DNA from 2 places in the Bacillus spongiae genome. Region 1 is predicted to be linked to the other one. Evidence: a T-box and tRNA genes for the amino acid it is inferred to sense, from the RefSeq annotation. Region 1 holds a T-box; the other holds one or more tRNA genes.
What was found. The T-box of region 1 lies ahead of argS (arginine--tRNA ligase). A T-box ahead of a tRNA ligase gene usually reads a tRNA of that ligase, here a tRNA-Arg.

Region 1 (3,433 bases):
CCACTTTTACAATAACCTTTTCAGATACAAATCTTTGCAAAATTGGGCGACCTAATTTCTTTCCAATAAACCAACCGAGAATTGCACCAAAAGCAGAGGCGAGTGTCGTATATAAAGCGTATAACAAGGCACTATCAGGGTTAGCGAGTGCCAGTGGGATCAGCACTACATCTGGGATGATGGGGAAGAAAGAGGATTCAGTAAATGATACAAGAATCAATCCCCAGACCCCATAATCTAGTAACCATTCTTCTATTGCAGTTAATATGGAATGTAGCCATGCAGACATTGTTTAAGACTCCTTTTTCCGAATTCAAGTAATTAAAAGTATACCATTAATAGCAGTAAACGTCATATTTTGATGTCACGCTACTATTTCTCAGGAAATAGGTCGAATGCTGTAGTCTACATATTTTCAGGTGCTTTAATCCCGAGCAGTCTCAACCCTTCGGCTAGAACGGTAGTAAACGCTGATACGAGGGTCAAGCGATACGTAAGCTGAGCATCCTGTTCAAGGATCCGTACTTTCCCATAATATTTATTAAAGGATTGAGCGGTTTCAAATAAGTATTTAGCTAAATAATGAGGAGATTGAGAGGCTTGTGATTGGTGTATTATCTCTGGAAACGCATGTAATTTCTTTACTAAACCCCAACTTTCATCATCATCTAGCGCTAATATCGTTTCTGTTCCTGTTTCCCCTTTTCTTTGTAAAGAGCTTGCTCTTGCAAATGTATATTGTAAATAGGGGCCGGTATCTCCTTCGAAAGTCAGCATATCTTCCATTGAAAACTCGACCGAGTTTGTTCGTTCATTTTTTAAGTCGTGATAAATTAACGCTCCAACCCCAACCTGTTCAGCAATCTCATTTGCATTCGGTAGGTCTGGGTTTTTTTCAATCATATTTTTATGAGCAAGCTTTACCGCTTCATTTAGCATATCTTCTAGTAAAATAACATGTCCTTTTCTTGTAGACATTTTTTTGCCATTCTTTAAATAAAGACCAAAAGGGATATGGTGCATGTTACTTGCCCAAGTAAATCCGAGCTTGCTTAAGACGGCAAAGACTTGCTGAAAGTGGATACGTTGTTCTTGTCCAACGACGTAAAGTGCTTGTGAAAACGAGTAAGATCGAAAGCGGTCAAGAGCTGCCGCAAGGTCACGTGTTGCATAAAGTGTCGCACCATCTCTCTTTTGGATTAAGCATGGTGGGAGTGCTTCTTCTGTAAGTTTAACCACCATGGCACCGTCGGATTTAACAAGGATGTTCTCTTCCTCTAGCATTGTGATGACTTCATCCATTTTATCGTTGTAATAGGATTCCCCTCGATAAGAGTCGAAGGATATGCCAAGTCTAGTATATAGTTGTTGGAAGGCTTGTAGAGACTCCTTACGAAACCATCCCCATAGTTGAAGATACTCTTGATTTCCATCTTCTAAACTCTTAAATACCTCCCTTGCTTCGTCTTCTAATTCTGGAAATTGAGAAGCTTCAACATGAAATTTAGTGTAAAGAGAGAATAACTCATCGATTGGTTTCTTCTTTACCGTATTGCGGTCCCCCCATTTTTTATAAGCAACGACTAATTTCCCAAATTGCGTGCCCCAGTCACCAATATAGTTATTTTTCACAGTTTGATAACCACATTTTTCTGCAAGTAGACTTAAGGAATTTCCAATGACAGTTGAGCGTAGATGGCCCATTGAGAAGGGTTTGGCAATATTAGGAGAAGACATATCGAGTACAATGGTTTCCCCTTTTCCAATGGTAGAAGAGCCATAGTTCGACCCCTTCGATAAAATATTCAAAAGGATATCTGTGCTAAGAGTAGCTGGATTAAAGAAAAAATTGACGTAAGGTCCGATGTTCTCCACTTTCTTAAAATAAGGAGATCGAATGGCTTTTGCTAACGATTCAGCAATCGTGACAGGTGATGATTTCAAGTGGGCGGCCAATTGAAAACAAGGAAATGAAAAGTCACCATGATGAGCATACTTTGGTGTTTCAATTAGTGAGGTAATTTCTTGTTCGGAAACAGCTCTTGGAATATGAGGTTGAACACTTTCACTTATTATTTTTTTAAAATCCATTATGAATCCCTCCTAATAATAAAAAGCCCGCCTCTAAAATAAGAGGCGAGCTTTCGTCGCGGTACCACTCTTGTTCCCACTTACCGTGGGCACTTCAAAACGATAACGGTAGAACCGATCACTCTTACTATTTTCAGAATGATGTCTCTGGAGTGCGCTTCACTTTAAAGGTTCCATCAGGCTTCCACCACCCCTGACTCGCTTTAGGTTATCCTTAAAGCTACTCTCTCCTTCACGGACTTTATAATATTATGATTATTATACACAATTAGGAAATAGTTGCAAGCGTATTTTTATGTCATAGAAATAATCTCTCAGCCATTCTATTTATGTGTTAGGTCTATGAATATCCTTATGAATGATATACCAAAACACTCCAAGATAGGACCTTGAAGTGTTTCAACGTATTTTATTCATCATTTTCTGACGAGAACATATAGGTTCGGTGATAGTATTTCATACTAAAGACTAGACCGAGTGCAAGCATATTTCCCATTAATGAGCTTCCTCCGTAAGAAATATATGGGAGAGGGATTCCTGTAATAGGCAAAATTTGAACCGTCATTCCGATATTTTGAAATACGTGAAATGTGATCATGCTAATAATACCAGCAATAATGTAGACGTTGAATGGTTGTTTCGTTTCTAAGGCTACTTTTGTTAAATGATAAATAAGCAAGAAAAATAAACTAATTACGAGGCTTGCACCAATAAACCCATATTCTTCGCCAATGATACTAAATATAAAATCCGTGTGGCTTTCTGGGATGTAAACTTCCCGGTCTTGATAGCCTTTTCCAGAAATTTGTCCTGAACCTATCGCATTTAACGATTTGACAAGGTGAAACCCTTCTCGGTCCTGATAACTATAAGGGTCAAGCCAAGAGTAGATTCGACCAAATTGGTAGGATTGAACACCGAAATACTTCTCTAATATTTCTGGTTTCCAAATGGCGAGAGACAAAATACTACCTCCAACAACACTTAAAAAACTGAAGATGGGGACAATAATTTTCCATGAGATGCCTGAAACGAAAATAATGCCGGTAACGATGGCTATTAATACTAAGGATGTTCCTAAATCAGGCTGAAGCATAATTAAAGCAAGCGGCACAAGCGAGGTAATACAAATCTTCACGAGTAATAACATATCTGATTTTAGTGTTTTGTTATCATATACTATGTGATGGTTTGAGATGAGCCGGGCTAGTGCGACGATTAAAAAAATTTTCATAAACTCTGAAGGTTGGATCGTTCCAATTGCTGGGATTTGAAACCAGCTTTTTGCTCCATTTTTGACAGGAGCAATGCTTTCAGGAGCAACAATTAATAACAAGAGTAA
Region 2 (3,433 bases), on a different contig from region 1:
ACGCTATATTGAAGAAACAGTTGGTCTTAACGTTTTACAAGATAAGCTTAGGGAAATCGCCGAACTTCGTGTAGCGTACCAAGACGTAACATTAAAAGAGCTAGGTGAAATGGTATCAGGTGGAGCGGTAAGTAAATCAGGTGTGAATCATCGTTTACGTAAAATTGATCAAATTGCTGAAAAATTGCGTGCTGGTGAATCAGTGTCACTAAAAAATGAAATGAAAAAGGGGAGAAGGGTACATGGTTGAAAAAAAAGTAGAAGTAAAGCTTAAAACAGGTTTACAAGCAAGACCTGCTGCACTATTTGTTCAGGAAGCAAATCGTTTTTCTTCAGAAGTCTTTCTTGAGAAAAATGGGAAGAAAGTGAATGCGAAAAGTATTATGGGCTTGATGAGCTTAGCGGTTAACTCAGGTGCTATTGTAACCCTTATTGCTGAAGGTAATGATGAAAATGAAGTAATTGAAGCATTGGTTGAATTTGTATCAAATGAAGGTTAATATCTTAGAGAAAAACTCACATACCTGCTAAGTATGTGAGTTTTTCTTAGTAATCAACCTAAAAAAAGAGTACCCACTTAGTGAAAGTGAATACTCCGTTTAATGGATCCATTTATTTCTGTTCTTCGTGTCTAGTCATGATTTTGTCAATTAAACCATATTCTAGTGCGCGCTCAGCTGTCATGAAATTATCACGGTCTGTATCTCGGCTAATTACCTCAATATCTTGACCAGTACGTTCTGCTAAAATAGAATTTAGTTTTTCACGTAGGAAAAGAATGCGTTTTGCAGCAATTTCAATTTCAGTCGCTTGACCTTGAGCACCACCTAATGGTTGGTGAATCATGACTTCACTGTTTGGAAGTGCGTAGCGATGTCCTTTTTCACCCGCAGCAAGTAAAAATGCGCCCATAGAAGCAGCCATCCCAATGCAGATGGTTTGTACTTTTGGCTTAATAAATTGCATAGTGTCATAAATCGCCATACCTGCTGTAATGCTTCCACCAGGAGAGTTGATGTAAATGGAAATGTCTTTTTCTGGATTTTCAGCTTCAAGGAACAATAGCTGAGAGACGATGGAGTTGGCAACATTGTCATCAATGGCACTACCCAACATAATAATACGGTCTTTTAATAAGCGTGAATAAATATCATAAGCACGCTCACCACGGTTTGTTTGTTCAATAACTGTAGGAATTAAGTTCATTCTTACTTCCTCCTTTTAATGTATTACAGGATTTCCTGTATAATTTTGTTTATGTAATGTAATCATACACCGATGGTCAATAAAGGTCAAACGTAATGTACTGAGTTATGTAAATCTATCCAAACGAGATACACGTTACCTTTTCCATCTTACCCACTTCACCTTCTTTTAAAACAAATAAAAGCTATTGCGTAATTACGATCTGTCATTTATAATATATTGTCGTACCATATTATTATATGCCCTCGTAGTGTAATGGATAACACGTAAGATTCCGGTTCTTGAAATAGGGGTTCGATTCCCTTCGAGGGCGTACTCAAAAAACGTTATATTAAAAGCTCATACGCTATTGTTGCGTATGAGCTTTTTTGTTTTTTTAGGTGAACAACTTGAAGAAATTTAACGAATGATAAAATTAACGAATGATACTATGAATCGTTATATCGATATGAATGACAGCAGACTACTGAAGGTGGCGAATGTACTGGACGGGAAGGTTTTGTTTCAACCGCAGTCGTTAACGGAGTTTTATTTGTTCGTGGAATGAAGAATAGCCGAAAAATGTCGCCAATAGTAGCGGAATAAAGGTGCGAATAGGGCGAATGAACTTTGTTGTTTTCGTAGGTATAAATTTTTAAAGAATAACACGAAATGTACCACGTAACTAAGTACCTGTTTTACGAAATAAACGGTATAGGTGACAGTAGTATGAAGCGAAGAAATGAAATTAAGAATGTTAAGGCAAAACGAACTCTACAAGAATTAATTCCGGAAGAACCTAACAACACTTCCAACTTTGATGAAGTGGTAGAAGGATTTTTTAGGCATTGCCGTATACGTGGTTTATCGACTTACACTGTTAAGTATTACGATAAGGATTAAAAACAAATTAAAAAGATTTTCCTGGAGTTAGATATATCTCTTAAAGATATGAGGCATATTAAAACGCCACATATTGAGCAATTAATTGAACACCAGCAAAGGAACGGCTGAGCCCGACGTGTATTGCTTGTTTCGACGCACTCCGTTCCTTATCGAAGTACAAAAAGCATCTACTCGGAAAAGCAGATGCGGGAAAAGATGGATCGTTATATCGATTTATATAGCCGTGGTGTTCTTGGCGTATCGGTGCCACACGTGCTGATAATCGCTGAGAAACGGTATGGATTAGACGGTGAATATCCGTTTCGATTGTTTTAAGCGCAGTCGAGTAGTGGTGGAATTAAAGTGAGAATAGGGTGAGGGGCGCGTCGAGTTGACACACCTACTGTTCGTTTAGGTACACAGTCCAGGCGGAGAGCTATTTCCGCATTTGTTGCCGTCGAATGTATTAGCAGTATCAGCAGGTGGAATGGCTTCGATGTCAAATTCGAAGTTATTTTTCGCTTCGTTGAAACGAATGGTGTTGTCAGCTGCGCTATCTTCAATTAAAATACCTGCGTCAGTGACATCAGTACCGTTGTTTCGAGCGATGTTAGAGTCGATGGCGTTTACAAAAGCCCCATCTTCAATTTCAATTCCACTTCCACTGTTATTGCAAGTTAAATTCTTAATAATGTTATTATTACCATCACCAGCCCCAACTAGAATTCCTCGTGCATTATTTTTATTTGATATGTTTCCGATAATTGTATTAAATGAATCATTAATTAATAAACCATCATCTATGTTTTCCTTAGCTGTACTTAATAGAAGCTTATTATTCACATTAGAAAATGAATAACCAGTACCGTCATTTACATTACTTTCACATTTTAATATACAATTGTTTTGCCCAGGAGAGATATTAAATCCATCATCTCTATTCATCAAGATAGAACACTCAATAATTAAATTGTTGTCTCCAATTAACTGTATACCACTACCTATATTAAGTTTTGACTCAATATTCTTTAAAACATTGAAATTAGTATTGATTCGAACTCCCTCATCTGGAAACCCTTGGATAGTGAAATCTTGTAATGTAATTCTGTCAGAAATTACAACCACACCGTCATCACTTCCCTGCGCTGGAGCACCTTCAATAATCGTCCGACCAATGCCACAACCGAAAATTTTTAAATTGTCGACATCTACTTCAAACCCGTCAAACTTCCCAGCTAAAATCTTTATACTATCCCCCGAACTTGAAGCATCAATTGCAGCCTGCACCGTTAGAAAATCCGTTGGTACAAGTCGTAATACCATATCGTATACCTCCCTTCACAATTAGCGTTACTAGAGTATA

Region 2: it encodes a tRNA-Arg, which carries the amino acid that the T-box ahead of argS (arginine--tRNA ligase) is inferred to sense. The anticodon was not compared.

The regions. Positions count from the first base shown of each region.
Region 1 covers NZ_JBBAXC010000025.1:31,006-34,438, reverse strand. Annotated here, with positions in the region: gene WAK64_RS20460 (YqaA family protein) at 1-289, opposite strand, end outside; gene argS (arginine--tRNA ligase) at 406-2,091, opposite strand; T-box leader at 2,130-2,336, opposite strand; gene WAK64_RS20450 (FtsW/RodA/SpoVE family cell cycle protein) at 2,501-3,433, opposite strand, start outside.
Region 2 covers NZ_JBBAXC010000008.1:127,748-131,180, forward strand. Annotated here, with positions in the region: gene whiA (DNA-binding protein WhiA) at 1-250, shown strand, start outside; gene WAK64_RS11440 (HPr family phosphocarrier protein) at 243-500, shown strand; gene clpP (ATP-dependent Clp endopeptidase proteolytic subunit ClpP) at 613-1,206, opposite strand; tRNA gene WAK64_RS11450 (tRNA-Arg) at 1,448-1,519, shown strand; gene WAK64_RS11455 (hypothetical protein) at 1,915-2,088, shown strand; gene WAK64_RS11460 (right-handed parallel beta-helix repeat-containing protein) at 2,482-3,393, opposite strand.